Streptacidiphilus albus JL83: one gene and its partner. The protein of the gene in region 2 interacts with the protein of the main gene of each other region in a pairwise test. Links are inferred from orthologs where the notes say so. Each region holds a gene or a part of one and is shown on either strand. Other genes may lie near its edges. The genes, in order: dnaE and BS75_RS20285.

Region 1 (8,853 bases), 2.6 Mb from region 2 along the record:
GAGCTGGCGCTGGAACCGCTGGCGGACCGGGTGCTCGGCAAGCTCTCCGGCGGCCAGCGCCGACTGGCCTGCTTCGCCACCGCGCTGGTCGGCGAGCGCCCGCTGCTGGTCCTGGACGAGCCGACGACCGGGATGGACCCGGTGGCCCGGCGCGCCGTCTGGGCCGCCGTCGAGCGCCGCCGGGCCGAACGCGGCACCACCGTGCTGCTGGTCACCCACAACGTCATCGAGGCCGAGACGGTGCTCGACCGGGTCGCCGTGGTCGACGAGGGCCGGGTCATCGCCTGCGACACGCCCGGCGGACTGAAGGCCCTGGTCGACGGCGACGTCCGGCTGGACCTGGTCTGGCGCGAGGACGCCCCGCTGGGGCTGCCGGCCATCGCCGCGCTGGCCGCGCGGGCGGTCCGCTCCGGCCGCCGCTGGACCGTGCGCACCGACCCGGACCGGGCCCGGGAGCTGGTCGCCCAGGTCACCTCGGGCCCGGCCTTCGCCGCCCTGGACGACTTCTCACTCAGCACGCCCAGCCTTGAGGACGTGTACCTGCTGCTCGGCGGACGCCATGAAGGACTCGCGAAATGACCGGACCTCGGGAAATGACCGCGGCCGTCGCTGTCTCCCGCCCCGCCGTGCTGGCGCCCGGAGCCGCGCTGCTGCCCTCGCTGGGCGCGGTCTACCGGGCGCAGCTGTCCCGGGCCCGGGTCTCCCGGATCCCGCTGCTGTTCGTGGCGACCTTCCAGTCCCTCGGGATCATGGCGATGATGCGCGGCGTCGTCAGCGGCGGCGACAGCGAGGCCGCCCGGGACGTGGTCGCCGGGTCGAGCGTGCTGGTGGTCGCCTTCGTCGCGCTGAACCTGCTGGCCCAGTACTTCGGCCGGCTGCGGGCCACCGGCGGGCTGGACCACTACGCGACGCTGCCGGTCCCGCCGGCCTCGGTGGTGCTGGGCACGGCGGCGGCCTACGCCTCGTTCACCGTGCCCGGGGCGCTGGTGACCGCCGGGGTGGGCTGCGGGCTGTTCCGGCTGGGCTGGGTGCACCTGTGGGTGCTGCTGCTGGTGGTGCCGCTGTCCGGGGCGGCGCTGTCCGGCCTGGGCGCGGCCTGCGGGCTGCTGGCGAGCCGGCAGGAGATCGCCACCCTGCTGGGCCAGCTGGGCATGTCGGCGGCGCTGCTGCTGGGCGTGCTGCCGCCGACCCACATGCCGGAGGCGATCCGCTGGGTGCGCGACCTGCTGCCGTCGACCTACGGCGTGGAGGCGCTGGCCCGCAGCTTCGACCGGCGCCCGGACTGGTCCGCGGTGGCGCTGGACCTGGCGGTCTGCGGGGCCGTCGGAGTGGTCTCGCTGGCCGTCTCCACGTGGGCCTACCGACGCGCCGCCACCCGCCGCTGATCTCCGTGGGACGATGACGCGATGACCGATCAGAACACCGATGCCGACGGCGGGTCCGGCCCCTCGCCCGAGCCCGGGTCCGGGCAGGCCGCGCCAGTGCCGCTGTCCAAGTCCGCGCCGGAGCCCCTGCCCGAGCCGGCGTCCCCGCCCGAGCCGGAGCCGCTGTCCGCGCCGCTGCCGGGCCACCCGGCCGAGGCCGCCGACGCGCCCGTACGGTTCTCCCGCGAGCTGCGGACCGACCTGCTGCTGGGGCTCGCCCTGATCGCCGGATCGGCCGTGCTGGGCCTGCTGATGGGGCTGCTGTGGGAGCGGGTGGCGCCGAAGGTGCCGCTCTACGCCGACACCTCCGACATCTACCTGTCGGATCCGGAGGGCGAGCAGGCGATCACCGCCGACGCCTACTTCGCGATCATCGGCGCGGTCATCGGCCTGCTGCTGGCGGCCCTGGCGTACTGGCGCACCCGCGCCCGCGACGTGGGCGTCGGGGTGCCGGTCGGGCTGGCCCTGGGCGGGCTGCTCGGCGGCTACCTGGCGATGCGGCTCGGGGTGCACCTGGGCCCGAGCAGCAACATCATCGCCACGGCCAAGAGCGTCGCCCTGGGGAAGACCTTCTACGGGCCGCTGGCGGTGACCGCCAACGGCGTGCTGCTGGCCTGGCCGGGGGTCGCGCTGGTCACCCTGATCGTCCTCACCAGGATCTTCTCGCCGAAGCCGAGCGCCCCGGAAACACTCTGGGCGCAACCCTTGTCACAAGCGTCACCGGAGCGCTCCGACACCCCTTAGCGCGCGCTAGGGTGGGTGCCTACCCCGCGCCGACACCTGGGCCGAACCCTGTGCCCACCCGCGTGCCGACCCTGCCATGAGGAGTGCCCGTACCGTGGCCGACAGCTTCGTTCACCTGCATGTCCACACCGAGTACTCGATGCTGGACGGGGCTGCCAAGAACGGCAAGCTGATCGCCGAGGTGGAGCGGCTGGGCATGCCCGCCGTGGCCATGTCGGACCACGGCAACATGTTCGGCGCGTACGAGTTCCAGCAGATCGGCAAGAAGTCCGGGGTCAAGCCGATCATCGGGATCGAGGCGTACGTCGCGCCGGAGTCCCGGTTCCACAAGAAGCAGGTCTTCTGGGCGCCGGGCGGGCAGCGCGTCGCCAGCAGCGACGGCGAGGGCGGCAAGGACGTCTCCGGCGGCGGCCGGTACACCCACATGACCATGTGGGCGGAGAACGCCGAGGGGCTGCGCAACCTCTTCCGGCTCTCCTCGCTGGCGTCCATGGAGGGCTACTACATGAAGCCCCGGATGGACCGGGAGCTGATCGCCGCCAACGCCAAGGGCATCATCGCCACCACCGGCTGCCCCTCGGGCGAGGTGCAGACCCGGCTGCGGCTGGGGCAGTTCGACGAGGCGATCAAGGCCGCCAGCGCCTACCAGGACATCTTCGGCAAGGAGAACTACTTCCTGGAGCTGATGGACCACGGCCTGGACATCGAGCGCAGCGTCCGCGAGGACCTGCTCCGGGTGGCCAAGCAGCTGGGCATCCCGCTGCTGGCGACCAACGACTCGCACTACGTCACCGAGGACCAGGCGGACGCCCACGACAACCTGCTCTGCGTGGGCGTGGGCAAGAACAAGGACGACCCGAACCGGTTCAAGTTCAACGGCTCGGGCTACTACATCAAGACCGCCGAGGAGATGCGCGAGCTCTTCCGCGAGCTGCCCGAGGCCTGCGACAACACCCTCGCCATCGGCGAGCGGATCCAGCCCTACGACGAGGTCTTCACCTACGTCGACCGGATGCCCCAGTTCGACGTGCCCGAGGGCGAGACCCAGGCGTCCTGGCTGCGGCACAAGATCGCGGAGGGGCTCCCCCGGCGCTACGGCGACAACCCGAGCCAGGAGGTGCTGGACCGGATCGAGCTGGAGATGGGCGTCATCTCCCCGATGGGCTTCGACGCCTACTTCCTCGTGGTCGCGGACATCTGCCAGTACGCCCGCGACAACGGCATCCCGGTCGGCCCCGGCCGTGGTTCGGCGGCCGGCTCGATCGTGGCCTACCTGACCCGGATCACCGAGCTGGACCCGCTCGAACACGATCTGCTGTTCGAGCGCTTCCTCAACCCGGAGCGGATCAACCCGCCCGACGTCGACATCGACTTCGACGACCGCCAGCGCGACCAGATGGTGCGCTACGTCACCGAGAAGTACGGCGAGGCGTACACCGCGCAGGTGAACACCTTCGGCACGATCAAGGCCAAGGCCGCCGTCAAGGACGCCAACCGGATCCTCGGCTACCCCTTCTCCATGGGCGACCGGATCACCAAGGCCATGCCGCCGGACGTGATGGGCAAGGGCGTCCCGCTCTACGCGCTGTTCGACGAGACGCACCCCCGGTACTCCGAGGGCGGCGAGATCCGCGCGATGTACGAGAACGAGCCCGACGTCCGCAAGATCATCGACACCGGCAAGGGCATCGAGGGCCTGACCCGGGGCACCGGCGTGCACGCCGCCGCGGTGATCCTCTCCTCGGCTCCGCTGCTCGACCTCATCCCGCTGCACAAGCGGGACAAGGACGGGGTGATCATCACCGGCTTCTCGTACCCCCAGTGCGAGGAGATGGGTCTGATCAAGATGGACTTCCTGGGTCTGCGGAACCTGGGCATCATCGATCACGCCATCAAGATCATCAAGGCCAACCGGGGCATCGAGGTCGACACCGAGAAGATCGCCATCGACGACCCGGTCACCTACGACCTGCTCGCCCGGGGCGACACCCTGGGCGTCTTCCAGCTGGACGGCGGGCCCATGCGGGCGCTGCTGAAGCTGATGAAGCCGACCGAGTTCGCCGACATCTCCGCCGTCTCCGCGCTCTACCGGCCCGGCCCGATGGGCATGAACTCGCACACCAACTACGCGCTCCGGAAGAACGCCCAGCAGGAGATCACCCCGATCCACCCCGAGCTGGAGGAGCCGCTCAAGGAGGTGCTCGGCCCCACCTACGGCCTGATCGTCTACCAGGAGCAGGTGCAGCGAGCCGCGCAGGTGCTGGCCGGCTACAGCCTCGGCCAGGCCGACCTGCTCCGCCGGGCCATGGGCAAGAAGAAGAAGGAGGTCCTGGAACAGGAGTTCGTGCCGTTCCACGCGGGCTGCCAGGAGCGCGGCTACTCGGACGAGGCGATCCAGGCGGTCTGGGACGTGCTGGTCCCCTTCGCCGGCTACGCCTTCAACAAGTCGCACTCCGCCGCCTACGGCCTGGTCTCCTACTGGACCGCCTACCTCAAGGCCAACTACCCCGCCGAGTACATGGCCGCCCTGCTGACGTCGGTCTCCGACGACAAGGACAAGATGGCGATCTACCTCGCCGAGTGCCGCCGGCTGGGCATCAAGATCCTCTCGCCGGACGTCAACGAGTCGGTGGTCGACTTCACCGCCGTCGGCGACTCGGTCCGCTTCGGCCTCAAGGCCGTCCGCAACGTCGGCGTCCCGGTGATCGAGTCCCTGGTCAAGTCCCGCTCGGAGAAGGGGAAGTACACCTCCTTCGCGGACTTCCTGGACAAGGTCGAGCTGGTGGTCTGCAACAAGCGGACGGTGGACTCGCTGATCAAGGCCGGGGCCTTCGACTCGCTGGAGCACACCCGGCAGAGCCTGGTCGCCGTCTGCGAGACCGCCATCGACTCGGTCACCAGCCTGAAGAAGCAGCAGGCCATCGGCCAGGACGACCTCTTCGGCTCGATGGACACCAGCGACGAGTCCCCCGGCATCGGCCTGGACTTCACCCTCGACGACCGCGAGTGGCCGCGCAAGCACCTGCTCAGCCTGGAGCGGGAGATGCTCGGGCTCTACGTCTCCAGCCACCCGCTGGACGGCGCCGAGCACATCCTGTCCCGCAACCGCGACGTCTCCATCGCCGAGCTGCTCGGCTCCGGCCGGACCGAGGGCGAGGTCAAGCTCGCCGGGCTGATCACCTCGGTCGACCGGCGGATCAACAAGGCCGGCAACGCCTGGGCGATCGTCACCATCGCCGACCGCGACGGCTCGGTCGAGGTGCTGTTCTTCCCGAAGAACTACATGCTGATCCAGCAGGAGCTGATCGAGGACAACGTGGTCTCGGTCCGGGGCCGGCTGAACGAGCGCGACGGCGCGCTGTCCATCTTCGGCTCGGAGCTCGCCCCGCTGGACATCTCCTCGGCCGAGAACGGCGGCAAGCCGCCGGTCTTCCTGACCGTGCCCGAGCAGAAGATCACCCCGCCGCTGGTGGCCGAGCTCAAGCGCTCGCTCCGGGCGCACCCGGGCGACGTCCCGGTCCGGATCCGGATGGAGGGCCGCCGCCGCACCCTGGTCTTCGAGCTCGGCTTCCTGATCAACCCGGACAACGGCTTCGCCAGCGAGATCAAGACCCTCCTCGGCCAGGGCGCCTGGAGCGTCTGACCGGTCGAGTGGAAGGGGTGCCTCCGGCGGCGCAGACTTGCCGCAGGAGGTACCCCCATGAACGAGTACGAGATGCGTGCGGAGTACGAGGACGGGGTCCTCGGCGGCCCCATCCACCAGTGGCACATGACCGTGGAGGGCAACACCGCCGCCCTCTGCGGCCACCCGGTCGACGCCGAGTCGGCCCGCCTCAACGCCGTCGCCTGGGGCGACACCCACGAGAAGTTCTGCTACCTCTGCGGCGCCCTCTACCTCCGCCAGGTCCCCTGACCACCGCCGGGGCGCGGAAGTCCTCATCAATTCCTCAGGGGCGATCCGGCGCAGGCGGTGTCGGCACTGTGCGAGGATTGTCCGGTTCGGCGGACCCGCCGAACGGGTTACGGACGGGCAGGGAGCGGCGACGGTGAGGACGCGTGCGGTACCGCTGCTCGCGGTCGCCCGTGCGCTGCTGTTCACCCTGTTCGCGGTCGTCCTCTCCAGCGGCTCGCACGTGCTGCTGACCGACGAGCCGCTGCCCTGGCCGACCATTCTGGCGGCCGGCCTGGGCGCCTTCGTCCTGGCCCTGCTGCTCGGTCGGCGCGAGCGCTCCTACGCCGGGATCGCCGCGCTGCTGGTCCCGCTGGAGCTCGGGCTCGACACTCTCTTCACCGACGGGCAGGCCAGCTGCTACCGGGCCACCGACGGCGGGCCGCTGCTCGGGCCCTGGCACTCGGTGAACTCGCTGCTCTTCTGCGGCAACGCCGGCCAGGCCGACGGCGCCCTGCGCACCGCCCCCGCGCTGACCGGCCACGTCGGCCACGGGATCACCCCGTGGCTGGTGCTGGCCGCCCACCTGGTGATCGGCCTGATCGCCGCCTGGTGGCTGCGCCGGGGCGAGATCGCGGCCTACCGGCTGGTCCGGGCGACCGGCGCCTACGTCCGGCACCTGGGCGCGCCGCTGCGCAGCGCGCTGCGGCTGCTCCTCGCCGCGCTGCGCGCCCCCGCGCCGCTGCCACGGCCGGACCGCCGACCGCCGCTGCGGATCGACGCCGCCGCCGCGCCACTGCTCCGCTTCGTCCTCGCCCGGCGCGGACCGCCGACCGTGCGCCCGCACGGCCCGGCGCCGCTGCCGATCGGCTGACCGCACCTCCGTCCGCCGACACCTGTCCGGTTGTACCGGGCAGGCAGTGCTGTCCCGTTTTCCGGGACAGGTCCCGCGTCCGCCGTGCCACCGCCGCAGCACCCACGGAACCGGCACCGCGACCCGACAGGACATCACACCCATGAGCGAGAAGAACAACTCCGGCAAGACCACCGCGCGCGCCCGCGTCGAGGCGGCCCGCGCCGCCGAGGCGGCCCGGCAGCGCCGCCGCAAGGGCCTGATCGTCGGCGCCGCCGCAGTCGCGGTGATCGTCGTCGGCACCGGCGTCGGCATCGCCGTGCAGGACTCGCGGAGCAGCAGCAACGCCCCCTACGTCGCCCCGGCCAACGCCGACGGCACCACGATCGTCTACGGCAACCCGAAGGCCCCCAACACCCTGCAGGTGTGGGAGGACTTCCGCTGCCCGATCTGCGACGAGCTGGAGAAGTCGGCGGGCCCGGCGGTCCAGGCGCTGGCCGACAACGGCACCTACAAGATCGAGTACCACATGGCCACGTTCCTGGACGGCAACCTCGGCGGCAACGGCTCCGCCGTGGCGCTGAACGCGGCGGCGGCGGCGCTGAACGAGGGCACCGCCAAGTTCAAGGCCTTCCACGACGTCCTCTACGCCAACCAGCCGGAGGAGACCGACGACGCCTTCAACAGCACCTCCGAGATGCTGAAGCTGGCGGCGAAGGTCCCCGGCCTGGTCACCCCGGCCTTCACCAAGGCGGTCCAGGACGACACCTACAAGGGCTGGGTGAACAAGGTCTCGGACGCCTTCAACACCAGCGGGATCACCGGGACGCCGACGATGAAGCTGAACGGCAAGCAGCTGACGGTGTTCTCCTCCAGCGGCGCCCCGGTGACCGCTGCGCAGTTCACGGCCCTGATCCAGTCCACGCTGGCGGCGAAGTAGCAGCCGGACCGGCGGTGGCAGCGGCGGCGGTTACTGGACGCCGCCGCGCCACCGGGACCAGCGCCGGCCCTCGGCGACCGGCCCGTGGTCGGCAGCCGGCCCGGCGGCCGGTTCCGGCCCGACGGCGGGGGTGACGGGCCCGGGCGCCGGGGCCACCCGGGCGACCGGCAGCTCGGGCAGCTCCGGGTCGTACAGCCAGGCGTTGAAGAACTCGTGCAGCGGCTCCGTGCTGTGGCTCTGGGCGCGGCCGGTGAAGTCGGCCGTGGTGACCACGCCGCCCCGGTGCTCGGCGGCCCACTCCTTGAGCAGGGCGAAGAACGCCGGGTCGCCGAGGACGACCCGGAGCGCGTGGACGACCAGCCCGCCGCGCCGGTACAGCCGGTCGTCGAACATCAGCTTGCGGCCGGGGTCGGCCAGGACCAGGTCCTGCGGCAGCTCGGCCAGCCTGGCGTGCGAGTCGGCGGCGTGCTCGGCGGCGGTCCGGCCGCCGCTGCGCTCGGACCAGAGCCACTCGGCGTACTTGGCGAAGCCCTCGTTCAGCCAGATGTGCCGCCAGTCGGCGATGGTGACGCTGTTGCCGAACCACTGGTGCGCCAGCTCGTGGGCGACCAGCCGCTCGGAACCGCGCCGCCCGTCGATGTGGTTGGCGCCGAAGGTGGACAGCCCCTGGGCCTCGACCGGGACGTCGAGTTCCTCGTCGGTGACGACGACGGCGTACTCGGCGAACGGGTAGGGGCCGAAGAGCTCGGTGAACAGCTCCATCATCTGCGGCTGCCGACCGAGGTCGGCGGTGCAGTCGGCTATCAGCCGGGCCGGGGCGTAGGCGGTCTGCGGGACCGGTCCGGACGCCAGGACCAGCTGCTCGTAGCGGCCGGTCTGCACGGTGACCAGGTAGCTGGCCGAGGGCACCGGCTGCTCGTAGAGCCAGGTGGTGCTGGAGGACTTGGTGGTCCGGGTGAGCAGTCGGCCGTTGGCGACGACGGTGTAGGCGCTGGGGGCGGTC
Region 2 (7,681 bases):
CGCCAGGTACGCCCCGGGCCGGCGCCCGCGGGCCAGCGCCTCCGCGAGCGGGAGCACCGCCAGCAGCACCGGGACCAGCAGCCGCGGCTTGGAGTGGTAGTAGTTGCTCTGCCCCAGCGACATCACCAGGATCAGCGCCCCGTACACGGCCAGCGGCGGCCACGGGCGGCTCAGCAGGGCCGCCGCGCACGCCACCACGTAGCCGAGCAGGACGAAGGCCACGCTCACCTGCACCCAGCCGTCCGCGCCGTGCAGGGTGCTGCTGAGGAAGTCGAACGTGCTGCTGCCCCAGTCCCAGGCCGTGCTCCAGCCGGCGCTCTGGATCCGCGCCCAGCCGTCCAGCTGGCCCACCCGCAGACCGACCCACAGCAGGTAGACGGGCATCCCGACGCAGCCGAGCAGGCAGCCCACCAGCATCCGCGGGCGCAGCGACCGCTCCCGGCGCGCGGCCAGCAGCACGCCGACGACCAGTGCCGCCGCGACGGCGACCCCGGTCGACCGGGTCAGCCCGGCCAGGCAGGTGAGCACACCGGCCCAGACCCACGCCTCCTTCCGCACCGCCAGCAGCGCCGCCGCCGCGAGCAGCAGGAACAGGCTCTCGGTGTAGCCGATCCACAGCGACACGGCCATCGGCTGGCAGAACACCAGCGCCACCGCGAAGCCGGCCACCCGGGCCGAGTGCAGCCGGGCGACCAGGTGGTGGACGGCGACGGCCGCACCCGCCGCGCAGAGCCAGGCGACGACGACGGCGGAGGTGCCGAAGGCCAACCCGGTGAGCAGGTGGACGATCCGGATCAGCAGCGGGTAGAGCGGGAAGAACGCCAGGCTGTTGCCGGACAGCTGGCCGTTGGCTCCGTAGGTGTAGCCGTGCGGATAGCCGGACTCGGCGATCTGCACGTAGAAGCTCGCGTCCCAGACGTGGAACCGCCCGGCCAGGGTCTCGCCCGGGGTCTTCATCCAGTTCATCAGCAGGCAGCTCAGCAGCGCGGACGCGACCGCCACCGCGAGTGGCAGCGCCGCACCCCGCAGCGCGCGCAGCACGCTGCGCCCGGCGGACGGCCGTGACGGCGCCGATGCGTCCGCCGGGTCCGCGCCGGCCCTCGCAGCGCCCCTGGTTCGTCGCCCGGCCTGCTGCTGAGCGCTGTCGAGAAGGTCTTCGTCCACCCGGGCATTCTCCCGTACGTCCACCGGCCCGGGATCCGGCTTCGGCCGACCACGGTTCCTCGCACGTCCCGGGCGTCCGATCGGCCGCAGTGACCCGACCGGGCTTGTCGCGGTCGCGGGCCCGGCCCGAGGATGGCCAGCAGTCGCACACACGAGGAGCCGAAGATGACTGCAAGGCCGCTGCTGAACCGACGCCTCGACGGGCTGGGGACGACGATCTTCGCGGAGATGTCGGCGCTGGCCACCGCGACCGGCGCGATCAACCTGGGCCAGGGCTTCCCGGACACCGACGGCCCGGCCGAGATCGCCGAGGCGGCGGTCCGCGCGATCCGCGAGGGCAGGGGCAACCAGTACCCGCCCGGCCCCGGCATCCCCGAGCTGCGCGCGGCGATCGCCGAGCACCAGCAGCGGTTCTACGGCCTCGCCTACGACCCCGACGGCGAGGTGCTGGTCACCGCCGGAGCGACCGAGGCCATCGCCGCCGCGATGCTGGCGCTGCTGGAGCCCGGTGACGAGGTGATCGCCTTCGAGCCGTTCTACGACTCCTACGCGGCCTGCATCGCCATGGCCGGCGCCACCCGCGTCCCGCTCACCCTGCGCGCCCCGGACTTCCGCCCCGACCTCGACCTGCTGCGCTCGCTGGTCACCCCGCGCACCCGGCTGCTCCTGCTCAACTCCCCGCACAACCCGACCGGCATGGTGCTCTCCCCGGACGAGCTCAGCGCCATCGCCGAACTGGCCGTGGAGCACGACCTCCTGGTGGTCACCGACGAGGTCTACGAGCACCTGGTCTTCAGCGGCGCGCACCACCCCATCGCCGCCCTCCCCGGGATGCGCGAGCGCACCGTCTCCATCTCCTCCGCCGGCAAGACCTTCTCCTTCACCGGCTGGAAGGTCGGCTGGGTGACGGCTTCGCGGGAGTTGGTCGCCGCCGTCCGAACCGCCAAGCAGTACCTGACCTATGTCAGCGCCGGCCCGTTCCAGTACGCCGTCGCAGAGGCCCTGCGGCTCCCGGACGGCTACTTCACCACCCTGCGCACCGACCTGCTCCGCAAGCGCGACCTCCTGGCCGACGGCCTGCGCGCGGCGGGTTTCGAGGTCTACCAGCCCCAGGGCACCTACTTCATCACCACCGACATCACCCCCTTCGGCGAGAAGGACGCCTACGCCTTCTGCCGCGCGCTGCCCGAACGCTGCGGCGTGGTCGCCATCCCCAACTCCGTCTTCTACGACGACCCCGAAGCCGGCCGCACCCAGGTCCGCTTCACCTTCTGCAAGCAGGACCAGGTCCTCGCCGATGCGGCAGTCCAGCTTCAGCGCCTGGGAGGGTGACCTGCTCGGCCGCTGTCCGTTGTACGGGCTGATCTGTCCCGCGGCAGCAGAGTGACTGATTCCGGGGCGGTCACGGCGTGCCGCGACCCTGATAGCGGGTTCCCGGGCTGCGGCGGCGCGCCGTCGGGGCGGGTGCGCCGGTCGTGCCCCTGTGCGCCAACGGATCTGAGGATCAGTCAACAGCGGTATTGCTGACCGCATTTGGTGGCGGATATGTTCGAGGGGCTGCCCGGTTCCCTGGGGGTCGAGGAAGCGTGAGGGGGCGGGAGCGGTGGCGGGCGTCAGAGCGGTGCTCGCGCAGGTGGGGGGAGTGCCATGGGGAATCAGCGCGCGCGTGCGTTCGTGACGGCGGCGGTGCTGCTGGCGGGGATGTGGGGAGCCTCCGGCGCCGGCGCGGAGGCGGCCACCGGGCCGAGCGCCACGGCGGCCACCGCATCCGCCGCGCGTCCGAGCGAGGGGCAGATCATCTCCGGGACGGCCGACGACGGGTTCCCGGGGGTGTGCGCGCTGTCGGCGACCGACCCGGTCACCGGCAAGGTCGCCGAGTTCACCCCGACCGGCGCCGGCTGCGAGCCCTCGGCCTCGCCCGACGCCGGGCTGGTCTCGTACATCGGACCGGCGGTGCCGGACGCCGGGAGCGGGCCGATCACCACCCCGCTGGCGCTGCACGTGATGGACCGGGACGGCACCCACGGCCGGGTCGTCTACCGGCTGCCGAGCACCGCCTACTCCTTCGACCGGGCGATCTTCACGCCGGACGGTCGGCACCTGCTCTTCGACGTGGAGAACAGGAGCACCGACGGCAACCAGCTCTACCGGATCGGCATCGACGGCAAGGGGCTGACCCCGGTTGCTCCGGGCTTCCCGCAGTCGACCCTGGTCGCGCCGGAGGCGTACTCGCCGGACGGCCGGACCCTGGCCGCGGACGTCGGCGGGAACCTCTGGCTCAAGGCGGGCAACGCCAAGCCCTACGAGCTGCACCTGTCGGTGGAGCCGACCGGGGCGGTGAGCTTCTCGCCGAGCGGCCGTGAGCTGGCCTACGGGGACGGCAGCGCCTATCTGGCCGACCTGGCCACCGGCAAGGTGACCGGGATCGCCGCCGAGTACCAGGACGCACAGCACAACACCCATGCCTTCTACGCGGCGACCTTCTCGCCGGACGGGCGACAGGTCGCGGTGGTCGCGGCGCTCTTCCCCTGGGGAGCCATGGGCGGCTTCTACAGCACCGTCGAGACGGCGCCGGTGGCGAGTCCCACCCGCTTCACGCCCGCCGGCGCGCAGCGGGTCGACGGTGAGCTGGACACCATGCTCTGGCTCCCGCCGGTGCGCTGACCCGGCCTCCGGGCCTGGCACGGACGGTGCGGCCGGGCTCGGCGCCGGAATGTGAAGCCGAACACGCTTGATCACGTCGATCGCCCCGGGCCACCGGCCCGGGGCGATCTGCCGTCTGCGCCGAGGCGATGGCCCTGACCTGCGCAAACGTCCTAGCGCCGGAGCGCGCGCCGGGGGCGTGCAGCGGGTCACGGAACGGTAATGGTTTTCATCGTTGGACCGATCGGGCTAGAAGTGAGAATCATTTTCATCTAGCGTGGTGGGTGTTCCGCTCCGGCCTGTCCGAGGAGAGACCACGTGAAGACCCCCGCCTCCCGCCTTCCCCACCCCGCGCGCCTCGCGCTCGGTGCGGTCGGCGTCGCCGCCCTCGCGCTGACGAGTGCCTGCGCCACGACCGCGCCGACCTCGCCGAGCGCCGCGACGGCCGGCGGTTCGAGCGCGGGGGCCGGCGGCGGAAAGGTGATCCAGGTCGCGGCGGCCGAGAACTTCTGGGGCAGCATCGCCGCCCAGCTCGGCGGCGACCACGTCCAGGTCACCAGCATCATCACCAACCCCAACACCGACCCGCACTCCTACGAGCCGACCGCCGCCGACGCCCGCACGGTCACCACCGCGCAGTTCGCCATCGTCAACGGCGTCGGTTACGACGGCTGGGCGGACAAACTGCTGGCGACCAACCCCGGCAGCGGCCGGACCGAGCTCAACGTCGGCGACCTGGTCGGCATCCAGCCCGGCGGCAACCCGCACCGCTGGTACTCGCCGACCAACGTGCACCAGGTCATCGAGGCGATCACCGCCGACTACAAGAAGATCGACCCGGCCGACGCGGCCTACTTCGACCAGCTGAAGACGGCGTTCGAGACGCAGACCCTGGCCCAGTACAACCAGCTGATCGCGAGCATCAGGGCGACCTACGCCGGGACGCCGATCGGCGCCTCCGAGTCGATCGTGACCCCGCTCGCGCAGGGCCTCGGTCTGGATCTGATCACCCCCGAGAGCTTCCTGGACGCGATGAGCGAGGGCACCGACCCCACCGCCGCCGACAAGTCCACGATCGACCAGCAGATCAGGTCGAAGAAGATCAAGGTCTACGTCTACAACACCCAGAACTCCACGCCGGACGTGGTCGCCCAGGTGAACCTGGCCAAGTCCGAGGGCATCCCGGTGGCCCCGGTCACCGAGACGCTCAGCCCGGCCGGGGACACCTTCCAGCAGTGGCAGGTCAGCGAGCTCCAGGGGATCGCGGCGGCCCTCAAGGAGGCGACCGGACGGTGACGGTGCGGGACATGACGGCGGCGCGGCAGCAGATCCGCGACGGGGAGCCGGAACAAACGGCGGCCCGCCGACAGCTGACGTCGCAGCGGGCGGGGACACAACTGCCGAGGGCAGACCGGCGGACGACGCAAGACGGGACGGTGCACACAGTGGCGATCGAACAGGCAGCAGTACCCGTTCAGGCAACCGCCGCCGCGACCATCCCGGCCGCCGTCGCGACGACCGCGGCCGCCGCCGATCCCGTGCTCGAACTGCGCGGCGCCGCCGTCCGCGTCGGCGGGCGCACCCTCTGGTCCGGCGTCGACCTGGACGTGCGGGCGGGCGAGTTCGTCGCCGTCCTCGGTCCGAACGGGGTCGGCAAGTCCACGCTGCTCAAGGTCCTGCTCGGGGTGCTGCCCGCGGCCGAGGGCGAGGCCCGGGTGCTCGGGCTGCGGCCCGGCCAGGGCGGGGACCGGGTCGGCTACCTGCCGCAGCGCCGCAGCTTCGGGCCCGGGATGCGGATCCGGGGTGTGGACCTGGTCCGGCTCGGCCTCGACGGCGACCGCTGGGGGCTGCCGCTGCCCGGCGGCCGCCGGCGCCGGGAGCAGGCCGAGCGGATAGCCGAGGTCGTCGAGCTGGTCGGTGCGACGGCCTACGCCCACCGTCCGATCGGCGAGTGCTCCGGCGGCGAGCAGCAGCGGCTGCTGATCGCCCAGGCGCTGGTCCGGCGTCCGGCGGTGCTGCTGCTGGACGAGCCGCTGGACAGCCTGGACCTGCCGAACCAGAGCGCGGTCGCGGCTCTGATCGGCCGGATATGCCATCAGGAGGGCGTGGCCGTGGTGATGGTCGCGCACGACGTCAACCCGATCCTGCACCACCTGGACCGGGTGGTGTACATCGCGGGCGGCGGCGCGGTCGCCGGCGCCCCGGGCGAGGTGGTCACCTCCGAGAACCTGACCCGGCTGTACGGGACCCCGGTCGAGGTGCTGCGGACCGCCGACGGACGACTGGTCGTCGTCGGACAACCGGAGGCCTGAACCGATGCCCGTGCAGTTCAGCTGGAACCTGCTGACCGACTTCCAGGAGATGTGGTCCTACCCGTTCATGGTCAACGCCTTCCGGGCGGGCGCGGTGGTCGCGCTGGTCGCGGGCGCGATCGGCTGGTTCATGGTGCTGCGGCGGCAGTCCTTCGCCGGGCACACCCTGGGCGTGGTGGCCTTCCCCGGGGCGTCCTTCGCGACCCTCGCGGGGATCAGCACCGGCTTCGGCTACTTCGGCTTCTGCCTGGCGGCGGCGCTGGTCATCGCGCTGCTGCGGCGGGAGGGCCGGGACGCGGACGCGGAGGAGTCCGCGGCCACCGGGGTCGTCCAGGCATTCCTGCTGGCCTGCGGTTTCCTCTTCATCGCGCTCTACAAGGGGCTGTTGAGCGGGCCGGAGAGCATCCTCTTCGGCAGCTTCCTCGGGATCACCACCGGCCAGGTGCTGCTGCTGGCCCTGGTCGGCCTGGCAGTGCTGGCGGTGCTCGTGGTCATCGGTCGGCCGCTGCTGTTCGCCTCGGTCGACCCGCAGGTGGCGGCGGCGCGCGGGGTCCCGGTGCGGCTGCTGTCGACGCTGTTCCTGCTGCTGCTGGGCGCGGCGACGGCGGAGGCCGCGCAGATCACCGGCTCGCTGCTGGTGTTCGCGCTGCTGGTGCTGCCGGCCGCGACCGCACAGGTGCTGACCGCTCGCCCGGCGCTGAGCCTGCTGCTGACACTGCTGCTGGGCTTCGGCGCGACCTGGGCCGGGCTGATCGCGGCCTGGTACTGGCCGTACCCGCTGGGCTTCTTCGTGACCAGCTTCGCCTTCGCCGGCTACCTGCTGGCGCACGCGGCCCGGCTGGTCGCCCGCCGACGCGGCACCGGCGCCGGTGCCGGCGCCATGACCGCCGTACCCAGGACCGACGCCGCCAGGAGGGTCGCCGTATGAACGTGTGGAGTCAGGACTTCTTCCACCACGCCCTGCTCGCCGGGACGTTCATCGCGCTGGCGTCCGGTCTGGTCGGCTACTTCCTGGTGCTGCGCGCCCAGGTCTTCACCGGGGACGCGCTCAGCCATGTCGCCTTCGCCGGGGCGATGGCGGCCCTGGCCGCCGGCTGGGACCTGCGGCTCGGGCTGTTCGTCGGGTGCATCGGCGGCGGGCTGCTGCTGGCCGGGATCGGTCGCAGGGGCCGGGCCGACGATGTGGTGATCGGAGCGGCCTTCGCCTGGATCCTCGGCCTCGGGGCCTTCTTCCTCACCCTCTACACGACCTCGCGCAGCGGCTCGGACGTGGGCAACGCCGGCACCAGCGTGCTCTTCGGCTCGATCTTCGGCCTGAGCGGCAGCCAGACCCTGGTCGCGGTGCTGGTGGCGGCCGCGATCAGCGTCGCGGTGCTGGCCATCGCCCGTCCGCTGCTGTTCGCGACGCTGGACGAGGCGGTCGCGGCGGCGCGCGGCGTGCCGGTGAAGGTGCTGGGGCTGGGCTTCCTGGCCCTGGTCGGCGCCTGCGCGGGCGAGGCCACGCAGGCGGTGGGCTCGCTGCTGCTGCTGGGCCTGCTGGCGGCCCCGGCCGGTGCGGCGCT

What was found.
Region 1: the proteins of BS75_RS20285 (region 2) and dnaE interact in binary tests that used the Escherichia coli proteins (3 or more experiments, as listed by UniProt). The link is inferred for Streptacidiphilus albus JL83 from one-to-one orthologs.

The regions. Positions count from the first base shown.
Region 1 is NZ_JQML01000001.1:2,059,707-2,068,559, forward strand. The notes cover bases 1,928-6,011. They hold dnaE (DNA polymerase III subunit alpha), read left to right. Parts: upstream 1,928-2,244; coding sequence 2,245-5,811; downstream 5,812-6,011. Other genes in these bases: BS75_RS08940 (hypothetical protein), read left to right, coding at 1,928-2,168; BS75_RS08950 (hypothetical protein), read left to right, coding at 5,869-6,011. Also shown: BS75_RS08930 (ABC transporter ATP-binding protein), read left to right, coding at 1-579; BS75_RS08935 (ABC transporter permease), read left to right, coding at 576-1,385; more of BS75_RS08940, read left to right, coding at 1,407-1,927; more of BS75_RS08950, read left to right, coding at 6,012-6,081; BS75_RS08955 (hypothetical protein), read left to right, coding at 6,215-6,931; BS75_RS08960 (DsbA family protein), read left to right, coding at 7,074-7,850; BS75_RS08965 (M1 family metallopeptidase), read right to left, coding at 7,881-8,853. UniProt on the Escherichia coli protein: DNA polymerase III is a complex, multichain enzyme responsible for most of the replicative synthesis in bacteria. This DNA polymerase also exhibits 3' to 5' exonuclease activity. The alpha chain is the DNA polymerase catalytic subunit.
Region 2 is NZ_JQML01000001.1:4,666,938-4,674,618, reverse strand. Bases 501-3,412 are described here. They hold BS75_RS20285 (pyridoxal phosphate-dependent aminotransferase), read left to right. Parts: upstream 501-1,329; coding sequence 1,330-2,496; downstream 2,497-3,412. Other genes in these bases: BS75_RS20280 (WD40 repeat domain-containing protein), read left to right, coding at 2,812-3,412; BS75_RS20290 (mannosyltransferase family protein), read right to left, coding at 501-1,164. Also shown: more of BS75_RS20290, read right to left, coding at 1-500; more of BS75_RS20280, read left to right, coding at 3,413-3,828; BS75_RS20275 (metal ABC transporter solute-binding protein, Zn/Mn family), read left to right, coding at 4,126-5,103; BS75_RS20270 (metal ABC transporter ATP-binding protein), read left to right, coding at 5,253-6,119; BS75_RS20265 (metal ABC transporter permease), read left to right, coding at 6,124-7,047; BS75_RS20260 (metal ABC transporter permease), read left to right, coding at 7,044-7,681. UniProt on the Escherichia coli protein: Shows aminotransferase activity with methionine and histidine as substrates, and to a lesser extent also with phenylalanine.